2 regions of the Stenotrophomonas sp. NA06056 genome follow, and region 2 is predicted to be linked to the other one. Evidence: riboswitches for the same ligand, from Rfam matches in the RefSeq annotation. Region 2 holds a riboswitch; the other holds the start of a gene.
The links. A riboswitch is a leader RNA that binds a small molecule or an ion and turns the genes downstream of it on or off. The one in region 2 is predicted to bind thiamine pyrophosphate.
Positions count from the first base shown of each region.

Region 1 (10,063 bases), 490 kb from region 2:
CGACGGCGATGACCGATGGCGGCGAGGTCAATCTGGAAACCGGCTTCCCGTACGAGACGGTGCGTTCGCTGATGCGCAAGGGGCACCGCGTGGTGTTCGCCGATGGTCCGTACGGCGGCTATCAGGCGATCCTGCGTGATCCGGAGACCGGCGTGTATTACGGCGCGTCGGAGAGTCGCAAGGATGGGCAGGCGGCGGGGTATTGAGGTTTCCCGGCCAACGGGCTGAGCCCCTCTGCGGTGGGTTCAGAAGCGGAATAGCTTGTTGGGCCGGGTGGGTAGGCTGTTCGGGGGACGCCGCAAGTACGTCCTTGTAGGCTTGTCAGCCGCATCCATGCGGCTGACACCCCCGCCCAGCCCACCCACCCGGCCTCTGACAGTTTTCTGCGGCCGCCACCGCAGGAAGAAAAAAGAAGATCAAAAGCAACAGCAACAGCCGCGTGCTGATGGTTGGGGTCGGATCCGACCCCTTCTTGTTTTCCGATACACCTCATCCACGCATGGCGTGGAGAACCAACCGTCACCGGAAATCTGTCGGGGATGGGGCGGTGTGGGTGGGCAGGACCGTTGGCGCCATGGATGGCGCCATCGAGCCCCCAAGGACGGGTTTACGGCGTGTCCTGCCCACCCACACCGCCCCATCCAACCAGCAGAAACCCAGAGCCGCTCTGGCTTTTGAAGTTGCAGTTGCCGTTGCTTGAGAAAAGCGGTGCAGCCGCAGGCTGCAAAACCCCCTCAATCCGAATCCTGTGCGCGTGCTGCCTCCGCCTGGGTCTCTTCCTGCGCCGCCATCTCGCGTGCGATCCACGCATCGATCATGCGCCGCTGGCGCTGTGTCTGCCGGCGCTCCCGCGTGTACTCCTGGTCCAGCACCCGGTACAGCGACACCATCACCAGCACCATCAACAAGGCGAACGGCAACGCGGCGATCGTGATCATTCCCTGCAGCGCATCCAGGCCCCCGGCCAGCAGCAGTGCCGCGGCGATCAACGCTACCGCGATGCCCCACGCCAGCTTGCGCTTCAGCGGCGGATCGCCGGCTTCGTCGGTGGACATGCTGGCCAGCACCAGCACCGCCGAATCAGCCGAGGTCACGAAGAAGATCATCAACAGCACCAGCGCCACCGCCGACAGCATCAGCGACGCTGGCAGGCTGTCGAACAGCGTGAACAGCACCGTCTCATAGCCATTGCCCAGTGCCTGCACCAGGTCGGCGTGGCCGAAGATCTGCGCCCACAAGGCCGTTCCACCGAAAACGGCGAACCAGAAGAAGCCCAGCAGGGTCGGCGCCAGCACCACGCCGATCACGAACTCGCGCACGCTGCGGCCGCGCGAGATGCGTGCGATGAACGAGCCCACGAACGGTGCCCAGGAAATCCACCAGGCCCAGTAGAAAATCGTCCAGTCGGCCACCCAGGTGCTGCCGGAGAACGGCGACATGCGCAGGCTCATGGTCACCAGTTGGTTGAGGTAGGAACCCAGCGTGGTGGTGAACGTATCGAAGATGAAGCCGGTCGGCCCCAGCACCAGTACGGTCGCGGCCAGCAGCGCTGCCAGCGCCAGGTTGAAGTTCGACAGCCACTTCACGCCGCGCTCCACACCGCTGGCGGTGGAGGCCATGTACAGCACGAAGGCGATGGCGATGATGGTCATCTGCACCGGCACCGTGGCTTCCAGCCCGAACACGCGCTCCACGCCCGCAGCGATCTGGATGGTGCCGAAGCCGAGGGTGGTCGCCACGCCGATCGCCGTGGCGACCACCGCCGCGATGTTGACGACACGGCCGATCCAACCGCGGTGGTGGCGGCCGATGATCGGTTGCAGCATGTCGCTGACCAGTCCGCGTCCATTGCGGTTGAACTGGAACCAGGCCATCGCCAGCCCGATCAGCGCATAGATCGCCCACGGATGCAGGCCCCAGTGGAAGAACGCATAACGCATCGATGCACGCGCAGCATCCATGCTCTGCGGCGCAATCCCCTCCGGTGGCTTGGTGAAGTGCGAGATCGGCTCGGCCGCCCCCCAGAACACCAGGCCGATGCCCATGCCGGCAGCGAACAGCATCGACATCCAGCTTGCACGCGAGAATTCGGGCTCGGCGTCTTCGCCACCGATGCGCAGGTTGCCAAAGCGGCCGAACGCCAGGTACATCAGGAATACCAGCGCCAGGAATACGACCAGCAGGTACAGCCAGCCGACGCTGCGGATGACATCGCCCAACGCCGCCTGCACGACGGTATTGAAGGGGCCAGGCGCGAGGCCGGCCAGCAGCACCAGGGCAAGCACCAGTGCGATGGAAATGCGAAACACCATGAAGGAGCTTCTCCGATCAAGGGATTGAGGGGAGCGAGCGAAAGCTTGCAGGGAGTGGGCCGGCGACAGCGTGCGCATACCGGACAGGAGCCGCGATGGCGGCAGGGAAAGCACCGCTTGCAACGGTGCGGCGCGCGTGCACGTTACTGAATGCGACGTCACGGTTCTGTTAACGCGGGTGCGCTGGATCCATGCCCTGCGTGGATGAACGGCCAGGAGGCCGAGTGGTTTCTGTGCTCTAATGCGCACCAAGAAGCGGGGGTACCGCGGCCTTGTGGCCACGGTTGAGATAGTCCCTTGGAACCTGATCCGGCTCATACCGGCGTAGGGAAGCTTTGCAATGCAACCGTAGCCCGACCCCGCCCAAGGAGTGCCTTGGTGCCGTCCGGGCGCGGGTGCAGTGCGCCGCCGCTTCGTCCCTGACCTTCCTGGACGATGCCCGATGAACGCACAGCTCTCTGCCCTGCAGCAACAGGCCCAGCAACTCTCCGAGTCCGTGACCCGGCCCATACCCGGCTCGCGCAAGATCCACGTGCCCGGCTCGCGCCCGGACCTGCTGGTACCAATGCGCGAAATCGCGCTGACCCGCACGCCGACCGTGTTCGGTGGCGAAGAGAACGCACCGGTCACCGTCTACGACACCTCCGGCCCGTACACCGATCCGGATGTGCGCATCGATCTGTCTGCCGGTCTGCCGGCGCTGCGGCGTGGCTGGGTGGAGGAGCGCAACGACACCGAGCAGCTCGACGGCCTGAGTTCTTCGTTCGGCCGCGCGCGCGAGCATGATGCGAAGCTGGACCCGGTGCGTTTTCCCGCACGCAGCCTGCCGCGTCGCGCGCAGGCCGGCGCCAACGTCACCCAGATGCACTATGCGCGGCGCGGCATCATCACCCCGGAAATGGAATTCGTCGCCATCCGTGAGAACCAGCGGCTGGAGGCGATCCGTGATGCCGGGTTGCTGCAGCAGCACCCCGGTGAATCCTTCGGCGCATCGATCCAGCACATCATCACGCCGGAGTTCGTGCGCGATGAAATCGCCCGCGGCCGTGCGGTGCTGCCCAACAACATCAATCACCCGGAAAGCGAGCCGATGATCATCGGCCGCAACTTTCTCACCAAGATCAACGCCAACATCGGCAACAGCGCAGTGTCCTCGGGCATTGCCGAGGAAGTGGAGAAGCTGGTGTGGGCGATCCGCTGGGGTGGTGACACGGTGATGGACCTGTCCACCGGCAAGCACATCCACGAAACGCGCGAATGGATCATCCGCAACTCGCCGGTGGCGATCGGTACGGTGCCGATCTACCAGGCGTTGGAGAAGGTCGATGGCCGCGCTGAAGCGCTGACCTGGGAAATCTTCCGCGACACGCTGATCGAACAGGCCGAGCAGGGCGTGGACTACTTCACCATCCATGCCGGCGTGCTGCTGCGTTACGTGCCACTCACCGCCAAGCGGGTCACCGGCATCGTCAGCCGCGGCGGTTCGATCATGGCCAAGTGGTGCCTGGCCCACCACAAGGAGAATTTCCTCTACACGCATTTCGAAGATATCTGCGAAATCATGAAGGCCTACGACGTGACCTTCTCGCTGGGTGATGGCCTGCGCCCGGGCTGCATCGCCGATGCCAACGACGCCGCACAGTTCGGTGAACTGGAAACGCTGGGCGAATTGACGAAGATCGCCTGGAAGCACGATGTGCAGACCATGATCGAGGGCCCCGGCCACGTGCCGATGCAGTTGATCAAGGAGAACATGGACAAGCAGTTGCGCGAGTGCGGCGAGGCGCCGTTCTACACGCTCGGCCCGCTGACCACCGACATCGCGCCCGGCTATGACCACATCACCAGCGCAATCGGCGCGGCAATGATCGGTTGGTTCGGTACTGCCATGCTCTGCTACGTCACGCCGAAAGAGCACCTGGGCCTGCCCAACCGGCAGGATGTGCGCGACGGCATCATGGCGTATCGCATTGCCGCCCATGCTGCGGATCTGGCCAAGGGGCATCCGGGTGCGCAGGTACGTGACAACGCACTGAGCAAGGCACGCTTCGAGTTCCGCTGGGACGACCAGTTCCACCTCGGCCTGGACCCGGAGAAGGCCAAGGAATTCCACGACGAGACCCTGCCCAAGGACGCACACAAGCTGGCGCACTTCTGTTCAATGTGCGGCCCGCATTTCTGCTCGATGAAAATCACCCAGGACGTGCGCGAGTACGCCGAGAAGGGCATGCAGGAGAAGTCCGAGCAGTTCCGTGCAGCCGGCGCCGAGGTGTACCAGCAGGGCTGATCGCCGATGCGTGGCGCCGGGTCATGCCCGGCGCCATCCAGCCACCCAGCTCACGGCCATGCCGCTATCCTCGCACCATCGTTCCCCGGGGATAAGGAACCATGCCCATTGCCGTGACCACCCGCTGGCTGGCCATCGCCCGCCGTCATCCCTCTGCCTGGCTGCTCGGGGCACAGCTGCTGTCGGTACTGCTGTACCCGGCACTGGACGAAACCGCTGCCGGGCGCGCGGCAGTCGGGGTGTTCGGCATGGCCGTGCTTGGCCTGGCCCTGTGGGTGGTGCAGCGCAGCCCGCTGGGAACCTGGCTGGCGCTGGTGCTGGCCATTCCGGCGGTGGTGTTTTCGCTTGCCGCGGCCCTGCTCGACAGGCCCGCACTGGGCATCACCGCACAACTGCTGGAAAGCCTGCTGTATTTCTATACCGCCGGTGCGCTGATCGCCTACATGCTGCAGGACCACAAGGTGACCCGCGACGAACTGTTCGCCGCCGGTGCCACGTTCACATTGTTGGCATGGGCATTCGCTTTTACCTTTGCCGTATGTCAGCAGTGGTATCCGGGTAGTTTCCAGGGCGCCAGTGGTGGGCCGCAGCGCACGTGGATGGAGCTGCTTTATCTGAGCTTCAGCTTATTGTCAGGCGTTGGGCTGAGTGATGTCGTGCCACTGCATCCGCAGGCCCGCGCGCTGGTCATGCTGGAGCAGTTTTCCGGCGTGATGTATGTAGCGCTGGTGGTTTCGCGGCTGGTCGGGCTGACCATGCTGAGACGCTTCTGAAAATGAACGCCAGATAAAAATGTCGCGCCCGAAAGGGCGCGAATGATGATGCTTATTATGTGAATGCGTCGGCGAGAGAGGGCCTGATGTCGACCACGCGATAGGCGAGGTAACCCGCATAGGCTAATATCCGGAGGCTTCGTTTTTTTTGCGGTATGCGCCGATGCTTTGTGCGGAATCTGGCTTCTTGCTGTGCCAAGGATGGGAAGGGATCGATGGTGAACAGTGTTTGCGGCCTGTTTCAACCCCATAGCAACGAATGATCAACAGCGAAATCCAGTCGCCTGATTCCGACCGCGTCCGCGTCGGCGAATGCATCGTTACTTTGTCCTCGCGTGAGGTTGAAGTTGCGGGTGCGCGCCGTACACGACGTTTGACGCCCAAGTCGCTGGGCGTGCTGCGCATGTTGATGCGGCAGCCGGGGCGCGTGGTGACCCGTGACGAACTGTTCGCCGAAGTGTGGCCGGACACGCTGCCGACCAACGATGTGCTGACCCAGGCGGTTACGCAGCTGCGCAAGGCGTTCAGCGTCGACGACGACAATGGTCAGGCGTACATCGAGACCATCGCCAAGACCGGCTACCGCTTGCTGGTACCGGTGCAGCCGCTGGCGGACCACGAGACCGATGCGAACGCTGCTGCAGAGGAATCGAGCGCATCGCAGCCGCCTGCGCCGAATGCGGTGAGCACCGTCAGCGCGCCCATGATTGAACGCGGCAGTCGCCGCTGGCGTCGTCTCCGCCGTCGCCTGCTGCTGGCGCTGGGCGTGGTGATGCTGCTTGCACTGGTGGTGTTGAGCGTACTGCTGCTGCGCCGCCCGGCGCCGGTGAGTTCTCCGGTGGATGCGGCAGTGGAGAACGGCACGCGGGTGATCGGAAGCCCTGAGCGGCCGTATCGCTTGATTACCGCCACGGCTGGTTTTGAGACCTATCCCACACTTTCGCCTGACGGATCGCAGGTCGCCTATGAAGGCGCCAACGACGATGGCAAGGATGGCAACGCCATCAAGGTGCAGACCTCCGGCAATGCACCCGCACGCCAGCTGCTTTCGCCGCCGGCAGGTGCCAGCGACCGTTTCCCGAACTGGTCGCCTGATGGCCGCGAAATCGCTTTTGCCCGCTTTGGTGCCGATGCCAGCTGCCAGGTGTTGATCGCCAGCGCCACCGGCGGCGCCGTGCGCCAGGCAACACGTTGCGACGGCACTGAGCTGCTCAGTTTCGACTGGACGCCCGATGGGCGTGGCCTGGTCTTCGGCAGCATGGTGGGTCGCTATGCCCATCGCGGCATCCGCGTGCTCGATCTGGCCACCGGCCAGTGGCGAGCCCTGGACTACCACGTAGATGAAGATGATTTCGACTACGCCCCGCGCTATTCGCCGGATGGCAAATGGCTGGTGTTTGTCCGCAACCCTCAGTTGGGTGATCTGTGGCGGATGCCTGCCAGCGGCGGCACGCCCGAGCAGTTGACCACCGAATCGGCCGAGCTGCGCGGATGGGCATGGCTGGGCGACGGTCGACATATCGTGTTTGGCCGCCGCGTGGACAGCGAAGCGCGCCTGTACTACCTCGACGTCGAGCGCCGCACGCTGCGCGACGCTGGGCTCGATGATGCGCAGTGGCCGGCCGTCTCGCGCCGCGGCGACATGCTGGCGTTCGTGCATCGGCGCGCGCAGTTCGGCGTGTTCAGGATGCCCGCGCAGGGCGGTGCCGGCGAGCGTCTGTTCGCCTCCAGTGGCCGCGATGGACAACCGATGGTGGCGCCGGATGGGCGGCAACTGGTGTTCAGTTCCGATCGTTCCGGCAGCTTTGCGCTGTGGTGGGCCGACATGCAGCGGCCAGAGTCGTTGCGGCCGATCGAGGGGCTGAAGCCGGAGGCGCGGCAGGCACCGGACTGGTCGGCCGACAGTCGGCATCTGCTGGTGGTGGGGCGCGATGAGCATGGCGAAGCGGTTGTCTACGAGATTGCTCCACGCGATGAACAGCTGCATCGCCTTCCGGTTCCCGCTGAGCAACCGTTGCAGGTGTTGTACGGTGCCGGCGCGGAGCAGCTGCTGGTGGTTGAACGTGATGCCGACCAGCACACCCGTTTGAGCCTGTTCGACCGCAGCACGCAGCCATGGCGACGGTTGGCCAGCCTGGAGGGCGTGTCGCAGGCACGTTTCGACCGCAGTACCGGGCGGGTGCTGTTCACCCGGTTGGCAGCCGGCGGGCTGTGGTCGGTGGACGCGGCGTTGACCCCTGCCAGCGTGCAGCAGATCAGCGAGGACCGGCCGAGCCGTTGGCGCTACCGGACCTGGACAGTGGCTGGTAACGGCAGCATCGACTACCTCGGCAGCAGTGCCAGCTGCGGCACAACCCTTGTCCGTATCCAGTCTGGACGCGAAGAAGCGGAGCGCTGCCTGGACGCGCAGCGCCTGAGCGCGGGCAATGGACTCAGTGCCAGCGCAGATGGCAACAGCCTGTATCTGGCCCTGGCCATCAGCGATGGCGCCGACATCGGTGTGATGCGGCTGCCCGAACAGCCCCCGGCGTTGTTCCCGGCGTTCTCCAAACTGCTGATTCTGCAAGAGAAAGGGCCTTCGTAATTTCTTCGTGACGATCTCGCCGCGAATTCGTGGCGATCTCGGCAGTCTTTCCTGACGCGCTGTCGCCTGATTTGGCAAAACGGAGGCCTGTACTTGGCAAATCCGTGGTGCCCCCATGCGTCAACTCTCGCTGGCCGATCGTGGCCAAACCCTCTCCCTGGACAAGGCGATCGACGACGTCGCGCCGACCTGCATGGGCGTTGCCCGGCTCGGCAGCCTGCAGACCGCCGGCACCAGCTTCAGCGTCTGGATGCAGGTGCGCGGAACCTCGTGGGTGGAGGCCAAGGAAGGGCGGTTCCGGTTGCGCCAGGGCGAGTGGATCGCGTTCGAGAAGGAGTCCCGGCCGCTGGTCCAGGCCGGGCGCAACGGCTTGTGCGTGGGCATGAACCTGAACATCGAAGCGCTGCGCGTGCTGACCGAGATGGCCGACTGTGGCCTGTATGCCGGTCGCGGCCTGATGAACCGTGCCGATGCACGCGTGGCACTGCGCCTGTGGCGTGACGCCCTGGCCAGCGGGCAGCCAGCGCAGGCGCTGCGTCCGTTGCTGCTGCACCTGGCAGGCCTGCAGCGCAGTCTGGCCGACAACGTGCAGCGTTGCCCCGGTCGTTCGCGCAGCCGCAAGCGCCAGGTGTTCGGCCGCATGCAGCGTGCGCGCCTGTATCTGGAAGGCAACAGCCATCGTGTGGTGCGTATCGGTGAACTGGCCGAGCTGACCAACTTCTCCAGCTGGTATCTCTCCAAGACGTTCCAGAGCCTGTACGAAGAAAGCCCGCAGTCGCTTTCGGCACGGTTGCGTCTCGAGCGCGCTGCCGATCTGCTGCGCGACACCGACATGATGGTCGGCGAAGTCGCTGCCGCCAGCGGTTTCGACAACTGCTGCAGCTTCGCGCGTGCCTTCCGCGCCCGCTACGGCCAGTCCGCTTCGCGCTTCCGCGAGAACGACGGGCAGCTTCCGCCACACTCCGCAAAGTCTCCGGTTGTGTCGCGCAAATACAGCGCTGCAACGCAATCGTAACGTGCTACGGCGTTTTAACACGCTACTAACACGTACCTTGGAGAGATTGATGAACGTTCGTATTCCTGCAGTGCGGCTCGGCTTGTTGCCGGCCGGCATTGCGCTTGCCTTGGCACCGTCCTTCGCTTCGGCGCAGGACGCAGCTGCCGGCGGCACGACCGACCTGGACCGCATTTCGGTCACCGGTTCGCGCATCCGCCAAGCGAGCATGGAAACCGCACAGCCGGTGATCGCGCTGCAGCGCGCCGACATTGAAAAGCAGGGCTTCACCAGCGTTGCCGACATCGTGCAGAACCTGTCGGCAACCGGTTCGCCGGCGATCAGCCGCGCCGACGCCCTGAGCTCGGGCGAAGAAGTCGGCGGCCAGTACGTCGACCTGCGCAACCTCGGCCCGGAGCGCACCCTGGTGCTGCTGGACGGCAAGCGCATGGGCACCAGCACCGGCGGCTACACCGATCTGGCGTCGATCCCGACCTCGGTCGTGGAACGCATCGAAGTGCTGACTGACGGTGCCTCGGCCATCTATGGTTCCGACGCTATCGCCGGCGTGGTCAACATCATCACCCGCAAGAACTTCGACGGCCTGGAAGCCAGCGTCTACGGTGGCCAGTACGGCCAGGGCGACGGTCAGAAGCAGGTCTACAACTTCGTCTACGGCCAGACCGGTGAGCGCGGTTCGATCACCTTCGGCGCCGAGTACAGCAAGGAAGACGAGGTCAAGGCCAAGGATCGCTCCTTCAGCCGCTACCCGAACGGTCGCTTCCATCCGTTCCCGACCGACGACGATGCCAATGGCTGGTCGCCGGCATCCAACCATGGCGTGCTGATCGACGACATGGGCACCCCGAAGGACGCCAACGACGATATCTGGTACACCCGTGCCAATAACGGCGCCGGCAACGGCATGGGCGACTTCCGTGAGTTCGGCACCGCCGACTACACCAATGCCAGCCAGGAAATGTGGCTGCAGAACAAGTTGACCCGTCGCTCGGTGTTCGCCAACGGCAACTACGACCTGACCGACAACATCCGCGCTACCGCAAACGTGCTCTACACCAAGCGCACCGCGACCTCGCAGATTGCCGGCTACCC
Region 1 is NZ_CP054931.1:684,790-694,852, forward strand. Features, by position in the region: gene ggt (gamma-glutamyltransferase) at 1-206, shown strand, start outside; gene HUT07_RS03025 (BCCT family transporter) at 735-2,312, opposite strand; TPP riboswitch at 2,560-2,661, shown strand; gene thiC (phosphomethylpyrimidine synthase ThiC) at 2,755-4,599, shown strand; gene HUT07_RS03035 (ion channel) at 4,701-5,372, shown strand; gene HUT07_RS03040 (winged helix-turn-helix domain-containing protein) at 5,632-7,956, shown strand; gene HUT07_RS03045 (helix-turn-helix transcriptional regulator) at 8,072-8,971, shown strand; gene HUT07_RS03050 (TonB-dependent receptor) at 9,021-10,063, shown strand, end outside.
Region 1: linked by a shared signal. The riboswitch ahead of thiC (phosphomethylpyrimidine synthase ThiC) and the one ahead of HUT07_RS00835 (TonB-dependent siderophore receptor) in region 2 are both predicted to bind thiamine pyrophosphate.

Region 2 (10,063 bases):
ATGGTGCTCGACAGCGGCGTGCTCGGCCTGGTCGACAAGAGTTCGTCGATGGATGAACTGCCGCAGGCGATCCAGGCCGTCTATCGGGGCCAGTCCTACATCAGCCGCAGCCTGCGCGAGCGTGTGGAGGAAGCCGGCAGCTGGCGCATGCGCGAGGGCGATGGCAAACCGTTGTCGCCGCGTGAAGTAGAGGTGCTGCGCCTGCTCGGCACCGGCATGACGGTGAAGGAAATCTCGCTGCAGCTGCACAAGAGCGTCAGCACGATCAGCCGGCAGAAGGGCGATGCCATGCTCAAGCTGGGGCTGAAGGGCGACGCGGAGCTGTTCGACTACCTGCGCGACGGAAAGATCTGAGACGCCGCTCACGGCGCCGTGGGGAGGCCCCTTCCCCCTGCCCCCTGTGATCGCCGTCGCATCTGTGCCATCATCCGCCGCGATGGGCTCTCCTATGCGAGGTCGAAGGAATCGACCGGCTCATCACGACGTTCCCCCTCATCGAGGGCGGGGCGTGTTCTGCGTTGGCCTTCCTGCCCGACGCCCGCAAACCATGGAGAGGTGCATGAAGATCCTTCCGGAATCCCGCTTGGCCCGTGCCCGCCCACGTCTGTGTGCGTCATTCGCCGGCCTGCTCGTTGCGCTGCTTGCCAGCGCCTGCACCCCCTCGACTTCGACCGCGTCACCACAGGGCGCCAACGCGCCACGACAGGATGTTGCCCCGATGCTGAGCTCCGCCACACCCGCCACCACGGCCATCGCCACGCCGCCCGATGCCGGCAGCGTGCTGTATTTCATCTACGACGTCGACGGCGATGGCGCCGTTTCGTATGAAGTCGCCAATGGCAGTGTTGCCACCTTCTGGTTCGGCCACGCCTTCGAACTGGCCGGCACCCGCTATTACACCGGCTTTGCCTGGAACACACCGCAGAAGTACGGCAAGCCCGGCGAAGACGATGTCGGTCCGGACAGCCAGGTCACGCTGACCGAGGCCACCTTCACTCTGACCGGCGACAAGCCGGATCGGCCGTGGGTATTCAAGGGTGCCGAACCCTGGATCGGCACCGTTGGCGCCAACGGCACCGCGCCGGACATCGACAGCAAGCGCAAGCCGCTGGAGTACCGCACCCCGGCCGGCAAGCTGGTGCTGGCGGTGCCGACCAGCACCTTCGCCACCGGTACCAGCATCGAAAGCTATGCCGTACTGCTGTTCAACCCGGACTACGAGAAGTCCGAGGACGGCCAGGTCTGGGCCAGCCTGGGCACGGTGATCACCGGCGAGGACAATTCGGCCGCCTGCGACGACGGCCAGGTGATGCCGTGCGTCAGCAACCAGGGCGTTCTGGCCTTCAACGCCGTCGCCGGCAGCGACCTGCCCACCCTCAGTGTCGCCGCCACCGGCACCACCATTTCCGGCCCGGGCCAGACCCGTGCGCTGGGTGCGGCCGATGCACGCCAGTACCACTACGACACCGCCCGCAAGGCCTACGTCGAACAGTAAGACGCACCACCTCGCAGCACCTGTTGACCGACATGTTGAAGACTCACGGATGAGTCCGGTTGGCGTATCGCGGCAAAGGCCGCTCCATCAACCCCAGAGGAAGTGTCATGGCACAACGTGACTACAGCAGAAAGGAAGTTCTCGACATCATCGAGCAGGTTGCACAGCGCAAGGGCATCGCCAGCGAGGACTTCCTGCGCTTTGCCCACATCGAGACCGGTGGCCGCTTCAACGAACGCGCGCACAACGACAAGACCGATGCCAAGGGCCTGTTCCAGTTCCTGCCGTCGTCGGCCAAGCAGTACGGCCTGAGCGGCCACGAGTACGACCCGACCCGCAACACCGAAGCGGCAGCGGAGATGTTCAAGCGCAACCTGGTGGACATGGAAAAGCGCCATGACCGCACCGGCCACCCGTACCTGTCCGGTGACGAGAAGCCGAGCGGCCTGGACCTGTATCTGGCACACCAGCAGGGCGCGGCCGGCTACGGTTCGATCCAGACCGCGATCGCCACCGGTACGTTCGGCGTCGTGCGCGACGGCCGCGGCGATCTGATCGACATGCGGCCGCGCATCATGGGCCAGATCGGCGGTGACGTGGAAGCGTTGACCGGGCATACGCGCGCCGAGATGCGCACGATGAATAATCGTGACCTGGCCAGCACCTTCGCCCAGTACTACGACCGCAAGTACGACGCGATCAGCATCCCGGAAAAGCACATCGCACCGATCACCGAGGCGCAGGCGCGTCCGGCGCCGGTGCAGGCCGCACCGACCCAGACCGTGACCCCGATCGCGCAGGCAGCTGTTGCCGCCGGTGCCGCAGCCATCGCCGCCACCGCCACGGCTGCCGCCGCCAAGCCGGATGCACCCGGTATTTCGCTGGATGCGGCCTACAACGCGGGCGTGAAGTACGACAACGTCAAGTACGCGATCAACATCGAGGGGCATCGCCTGCATGTCCCCGGTGTATCCGGCAAGAACGTTGCCCAGGGTTACATCGATTGCTCCGGCTGGGTCGGTACGCTGCTCAACAAGACCCAGGATGAGATCAACCAGAAGGCCGGCCACGCGGTGTTCGCCGATGCCGACAAGATCAAGCTGGGCTTCGCCGGTTCGGGCAGCATCGTCGAGCAGGCCTACAAGGACTCGGGCGTGCTGCTCAAGCGCGACGATATCCTCAAGCCGGGCGCGCTGAAGGAAGGCATGGTGATCGGCCTGGATACGGCCAGTACCCAGCACGAGTACTGGAAAGGCATCGACCACATCGTGATGGTGGTGCGTGACCCGAACACCGACACGCTGCTGATCAGCCAGTCCACCGGCAAGCTGGGCGTGCACACGATGCCGGTGGAGGACTACCTCAAGCAGGTGAAGGACCACCCGAACTGGAAGCTGTTCGCCTCCGATCCGCTGCACCAGGCGCGCGAGCTGCTGCAGGACCGCAACCAGGCGCACGAGCAGGTGCAGGCCAAGGGCGCAGCCGAGCCGAAGCCGGCAGCACAGGAGAAGCCGCCGACCAGCAACGAAGTGCATAAGCAGGGCGCGCACGGTGAAGGGGTGCGCAGGGTGCAGGAGCAGCTGGGTCACCTGGGTTACGCCGGTGCCGATGGCAAGCCGCTGGTTGAAGACGGGAAGTTCGGTCGCAACACCGAGGCGGCCGTGCGCCAGCTGCAGAAGGACAACGGTCTGGCAGTGGACGGCATCATCGGCCCGAAGACGCTGGATGCGATCAAGGACGCGCGCGAGCGCCCGCTGCTCAATGACGAGCGCCATCCGCAGAACCCGATGTACAACCAGGCGGTGAAGGGTATGGAAGGCCTGCCGGCAGGCACCTTCAAGGACCGCCATGCACTGGAAGCCGCCGCCGCTGCACTGACCAGGGAGGCGCAGGCCAGCGGCATGCAGCGCATCGACTCGGTGGTGCCCAGCACCAACGGCGAGCGCATGTTTGCCGTACAGGGCACCGCCGGTGACCCGGCCGCATGCCGCGCGGCGGTGGACACCCGCGCTGCCAGCGAGCAGAGCATGGCGCTCAGCAGCGGTGCGGTGCGCGGTGCACCGGATGTCCTGCAGCAACAGGACGCCCAGCAGGAGCAGGTGAAGCAGGCCCAGCGCGCCATGGGCCACTAAGCAACGCCGGGAAGACCAAGGGAAGGGCCGCGTACTGCGGCCCTTTTCCTTTCTGGCAGCTGAGCGGCCGCAGCGCTTTCAGCCTCGCTTCATGCCGCCTGACGCTAGATGAATGCGCAAGCCGCACGGGGATCGCGCGCAATGTTCCGGCAATGTCCGGGCATCAGCGTGGTCCCTACGGCAGCCGGGGCGCCCAATGCCCTCCCTGCCCACCGTGGCATGCACCTCACAGGAGAACCCAACATGCTCAGCACTTCCGCACTCAGCTTCCGTGGTCTGGCGATGGCCCTGGCACTTCTTGCCGGTGTGGCCGTGGTCAGTGATGCCAGCGCGATGTCGAGGAAGGACAAGCGCACCGTGGTCGGTGCCGTCGTCGGCGGCGTGGCGGGTCACCTGATCTCCAACGGCGACCCGGCCGCTACGGTCGGCGGCGCGGTTGCCGGCGGCGCCATCGGCAACCTGACCACGCCCGACCGCCATGATCGCCGGTACGACGGGCGCTATGACCGTCGCTACGACAACCGCCGTTATGACCGGGGCTACAACCGCGGCTATGGCTACGATCGCCGCGACGACCGTCGCTGGCAGCGCGAGCGCCACGACAACCGTTACTACCACGACCGCGGCCGCCATCGCGGCTGGTAAGCGCACCGGCCGCAGGCCGCAGTTGGCGTCCCTGACGGGCGGGTCGATGACCCGCCCGTTTGCGTCTGCGGCGCCCATGGCGTTGAATGCGCAGCCTTGGATGTTCCTTTACTTACCAGCGGCCGTGGCATGACTTCTTCCCCCCATCGCGTGCAGGGCCTCAACAACGACGAGGTCGCCGCCGACTGGCCAGCAATCGACGCGCAGGAGCTCACCTGGCTGGGTGGCCACTTTCCGCAGCTGGGCGCGGACAGCACGCTGCGCTGGCACAGCCCGCGTCCATTGTCGGCCGCGGCCATCGTCGACGGCACGCGCGGTCCGGTCTTCATCAAGCGCCACCACCACAGCGTGCGCAGCGCGGGAAGCCTGGAAGAAGAACATCGCTTCATTGCGCACCTGGCAACTGCCGGCATGCCGGTGGTGCAGGTGCTGGCCAGCAACGGGGGCCGCACCGCACTCGAACACGGCCCGTGGACCTACGAACTGCATGCGGTGGGCGCCGGCAAGGACCTGTATCGCGAGCTGCCGTCATGGTCACCGCTGACCGACATCGCCCAGGCCCGCGAGGCAGGGCGCATGCTGGCCACGCTGCACCGTGCGGCGGCCAGCTACCACGCCCCGCAACGCAGTACCCACCTGCTGGTGGCACGTGACGACCTGATCCGCGCCGATGACCCGATCGCCGCGCTGAAGGCCGACCTCGGCAACCGCCCCGGGTTGGCCCGCTACCTGGCACGCATTGCGTGGGAGGAACAGCTGCGCCGCGACGTACTGCCCTGGCACCAGGGCCTGGCCACGCGCCTGCAGTGCGAACCTCGGCTGTGGGCGCACAACGACTGGCACGTTTCCAATCTGCTGTGGAACGACGAGGGCACGATTGCCACGGTGCTCGATTTCGGCCTGGCCTCACCGACCAGCGCGCTGTTCGACCTGGCCACCGCGATCGAACGCAATGCGGTGGCCTGGCTGCAACTGGAGCGTGGCGACGACGCTGTGCACATCGATATCGCCCTGGCCCTGCTGGAAGGCTATCGGCAGGAACTGCCGCTGTCGCCCACGCGCGTGCACCTGCTGGCCGACCTGCTGCCGATGGTGCATTTCGACTTCGCACTGTCCGAAGTGGAGTACTTCGAGGGTGTCACCGGCTCCACCGCGAATGCAGACGTGGCCTGGCAGCCCTTCATGCTCGGGCATCCGGCGTGGTTCGCCACGGCCCCCGGCCAGGCCCTGCTGGCGGCCCTGCACGCCGCCGCGTGAGCCACGAGCTGGGTACTCGGTAGATCGACGCCATGCGTCGATGAGGCGCTCGGCCGTGGCCAGATGCCTTTCCGCTGGAAAGAGATCTGGTCCCGCCTGAAGGGTGGCGGCTCGCAAATCCGTACCATTTGTAGTGAAATGGTGACCTGAAGCGGGGGTGCCTGGATCTGCCAGGCTGAGAGAGTCCCTTGGAACCTGATCCGGTTTGCACCGGCGTAGGGAGCTTTGAGCCGCAGCCACACCCCCGTCATGGGCCGGTGCACCTGCGCGCCGTCGCTTCGTCTCCCTTGTTGTCTGAAGACGAATCGAATGAACCGCTGCCTGCGCCCCACCCTGCTCGCCCTTGCCCTCTGTGCTGCCCTGCCGCTGTACGCCAGCGAGGCCGGCACCGACACCGTTGATGCGCCCTCTTCGCCCACCGAACTGGCGGCAGTACGCGTGCAGGCCGGCAAGCCGGCCACCGACACCTCGCGCCTCAGCGCATTCGGCGGCGGCTCCTGGAAGGACACGCCCGCCTCGGTAAACGTGCTGGGGCGCGACTACCTCGACCGTCGCCAGGTGCGTTCGCTGTCCGAGCTGGCCAGCAACGATGCCTCGCTGGGCGATGCCTATGCACCGGTGGGCTACTACCAGAACATCGCCATCCGCGGCTTCGCGCTGGATGCGGCCACCGGCTACCGCTTCAACGGCATGTCCATCGCCGGCGAACAGCGCCTGGCGCTGGAGAACATCCAGGACGTGCAGATCCTCAAGGGCGAAGCCGGCCTGGCGGCGGGCGTGATGGCCCCCGGCGGCATCATCAACTACGTGGGCAAGCGCCCGGCAGAAGTGCGCACGGTCACCCTGGGCACCGATTCGGAGGGCTCGCGCTATGCCGCCGTGGATGTCGGTCACTGGCTGACCCCGCGCTTTGGCGTCCGTTTCAATGCCGCGTGGGATGCCAGTGATTCCTACGTCGAGCATGCCGACGGCCGCCGCAACTTCTATTCGCTGGCCACCGACTGGCTGATCGGCGAACACGGCAAGCTGGAAGTGGACGCCAACTACCAGACCAGCTCGCAGCGCTCGGTGTCCGGCTTCCAGCTGCTGGGCGCACGCGACCTTCCGCGCGGCGTCGACCGCGAGCGCCTGCTCGGCTACCAGCCGTGGCAGCGGCCGGTGGACATCGCCAGCACCAACATCACCGCCCTGCATACCTACGACTTCAACGATGCCTGGCAGTCGCGGCTGTCGATCGGCCACAGCCGCTCAGTGATCGATGACAACGTCGCCTTCGCCTACGGCTGCTACTACACCGCAGGGTGCGCAGACGGCAGCGTACCGGGCAACTATTTCGCCCCCAACGGCGACTACGACATCTACGACTACCGCAGCCCGGATGACACCCGCCGCAACCAGCAGGCGCGTGCCGAACTGCGCGGCAGCTTCGACACCGGCAGCATCAGCCACCAGCTGAGCATCGGCGCGGACTACTTCCGCCGCACCGTCGACAAGCGCCCCAGCGTCAACGAGTACGTCGGCAGTGCCAACATCCACGACGCGCAGGTGCCGGTGTTCGAGCCCTCCCCGAAGATGCCGGGTGCATCGGCACGGCGCCTGGACAGCCGCCAGACCGCATTCTTCGCACTGGACCGGATGAGCTTCGGCGATGACTGGCAGTGGCTGGCCGGCGGCCGCTTCGTGCGCCTGGACGAGCGCGCCTACGACAAGCGCGGCACGCCGCAGCGCCACAGCCGCCTGTCGCGCTTCCTGCCGCAGACCGCGCTGGTGTGGAAGGCCACCGATCAGCTCAACGCCTACGCCAGCTACGTGCGCGGCATCTCGCTGGGCCAGGAAGCACCGTTCTGGACGTCCAACGCCGATACCTTCCTGCCGTCGATGCAGTCGCGACAGCTGGAAGTGGGCGTGAAGTACATGCCGGTAGACGCCCTCACCCTGGGCGCCGCAGTGTTCCGCACCACTCAGCCCTACCAGTACGCAAAGCCGGACGGCAGTGATGCCGGCTACACCTTCGTCGAAGAAGGCCAGCAGACCCATACCGGGCTGGAGCTGACCGCCAACGGCCAACTGACTGACGCGCTGCAGATCGTCGCCAGCGCCAGCGTGCTGCAGGCGCGCGCCCGCGACACCGGCACCCCGGCCTATGAAGGCCATCAGCTGGTGAACGTGCCGAAGGTGCGCGCCAGCGTGCACCTGGCCTACGCGCTGCCGTTCGTTGAAGGCCTGGATGTGACCGGTGGCTGGCGCTATGCCGCCGCCAACGTCGCCCGCGCCGATGGTGCTGTACGTGCACCGGACTATTCGGTGTTCGACGCCGGCCTGCGCTTCCAGCACCGCCTGCACGAGCGTGCCGTGACCTGGAACCTGTCGGTGGACAACCTGTTCAACCGTTTCTACTGGCGCGACACCGGCAGCAGCGGCGGTGACTACTACCTGTTCCCGGGTGCGCCGCGACAGGCTCGCCTGTCGGTGACGTTCGCGCTGTGAGCGGCGTCGCGCTCGAGTGGACCGCCGCCTTCTTCAGCATCCTCGGGGTGTGGTTGATGGCAAAGCGTCGGCTGGCCGCGTGGCCGGTCGGCCTGCTGTCGGTCGCGCTGTACGGCGCGGTGTTCGCCGAGGCCAAGCTGTACTCGGATACGCTGCTGCAGGTCGCCTTCGGTGGATTCCTGGTCTACGGCTGGATCAACTGGCGCCAGCACGCGGCCGATGAAGGCAGCATCCGCATCGTGCCGTTGGCGCGCGGGACGCTGCTGCGCGACCTCGCCATCGGCCTGTGTGGCGGCGTCGCGCTTGGCGCCGGCATGCACACCTTCACCGATGCGGCACTGCCATGGCTGGATGCGATGCTGACCGCGCTGAGCCTGGTCGGACAGTGGTGGCAGGCACGCCGACACGCGGCCTGCTGGTGGGTGTGGATCGTGGTGGACGTGGTCTACGTGGGCGCGTACCTGTTCAAGTCGCTGCACGTGACGGCCGCGTTGTACGTGTTCTTCCTCGGCCTGGCCGTGTTCGGTCTGCGCGCGTGGAGCGCAGCCGCGCGCGAGCCGCAGGCGGCAATGCAGTAGAGCCACGCCATGCGTGGCTGTTGTGGGCAATCGGCACGCGATCCACGCATGGCGTGGATCTACGGGTAGTCGCCAACCTTGGTTGGCAGCTGCCAAACGCAACCACACCTGCGGAAACACAGCAGAGCCACGCCATGCGTGGCTGTTGCGGGTGATCGGCGCACCATCCACGCATGGCGTGGATCTACTGGGTCAGCACCAGCCCCAACCGCAGCGGCTGGCGCATGTCCTTTGGCGGTGCCGCCGGCAACGGCGTGGCCTGCAGCGTCGCGCGCAGATCGGCATCCACCTGGGCATGACCCAGGCTGTCGAATTCCAGTTTGGAGATCGCGCCATCGCGGGCGATCCACACGCTCACCACCAGCGGTGCCGGCGTATCGGGATGCTCCTGCAGCCAGGCCAGCACACGCTGCGCCTGCGGATCCTGTTCCTGCTGCAGGCGCTGCTGCAGTTCGCCGCTGACGGAGGCGGCATAGGCCATCCAATGCGCAGGCGCGTCCTGTGCGGACACGCTGGCGCTGCCCAGCGCCAGCAGGCCCAGCAACCATGCCAACGGGCGCCAGCCACGGCGCGTGCTGCGCCTGTTGCCTGCAGAAACCATCACCCACGTCTCCACTGCCGTCCAACGCATCATGGTCGGTGCTGTAGATGACAGGCAGATGGCGGTCCCTGCCGCAGTAGAGCCACGCCATGCGTGGCTGTTCTGGGCAACCGGTTGATCCATCCACGCATGGCGTGGATCTACCTGGCTGCCCCACCCGGCATGATCAGTCGCCCAGGTCGGCCAGCACTTTGCGCGAGGGGGCGAAGAAGGTGACGCCGGTAGTCGCGGTGGAGAAATCGAGGATGCGGTCGTGCAACGGCGCGGGATTGCCGATGAACATCCGCTCCAGCATCTGCTCGATCACCCACAGCCGACGCGTGTAGCCGATGAAGTAGGTGCCGTACTCGCCGCGCCCCGGGTTGGCGAAGGGCATGTTGTCGCGCAGGATCTCGTGCTCGCCGTCGGCATCCTCGATGGTGCACAGTGTCTTGTGCGACTTCTGCGCGTCGGCCGGCGCGTCGTCCAGCTCGATGTTGTCGTGCTTGGTGCGGCCGATGATCGCTTCCTGCGCCTCGGTCTTCTGCGCACGCCAGGCATCGAGGTTGTGCAGGTATTTCTGCACCACCACGTAGCTGCCACCGGCATGGTCGGGATCTTCGTCGCCGACGATGGTCGCCTCCGGTAGCGACAGGCCTTCGGGGTTGGCGGTACCGTCGACGAAATCGAGCAGGTCGCGGCCGTCGAAGTAACGGAAACCGGCCACGTCATCCACCGCTTCCACGGCATCACCGAAGGCCAGCAGCAGGTTCTTCTCGAACGCTACGATCAGGTCCATCGTGCGTGCACGGATGTGGTACAGCAGATCGCCCGGCGTGGACACCGCAGTGTGCACAGCACCCTTCACTTCCTGGAACTGCTTCAACTC
Region 2 is NZ_CP054931.1:190,634-200,696, reverse strand. Features, by position in the region: gene HUT07_RS00860 (response regulator transcription factor) at 1-354, shown strand, start outside; gene HUT07_RS00855 (hypothetical protein) at 560-1,495, shown strand; gene HUT07_RS00850 (peptidoglycan-binding protein) at 1,603-3,627, shown strand; gene HUT07_RS00845 (glycine zipper 2TM domain-containing protein) at 3,871-4,272, shown strand; gene HUT07_RS00840 (phosphotransferase) at 4,402-5,529, shown strand; TPP riboswitch at 5,673-5,768, shown strand; gene HUT07_RS00835 (TonB-dependent siderophore receptor) at 5,839-8,016, shown strand; gene pnuC (nicotinamide riboside transporter PnuC) at 8,013-8,594, shown strand; gene HUT07_RS00825 (TonB C-terminal domain-containing protein) at 8,779-9,195, opposite strand; gene HUT07_RS00820 (Dyp-type peroxidase) at 9,362-10,063, opposite strand, start outside.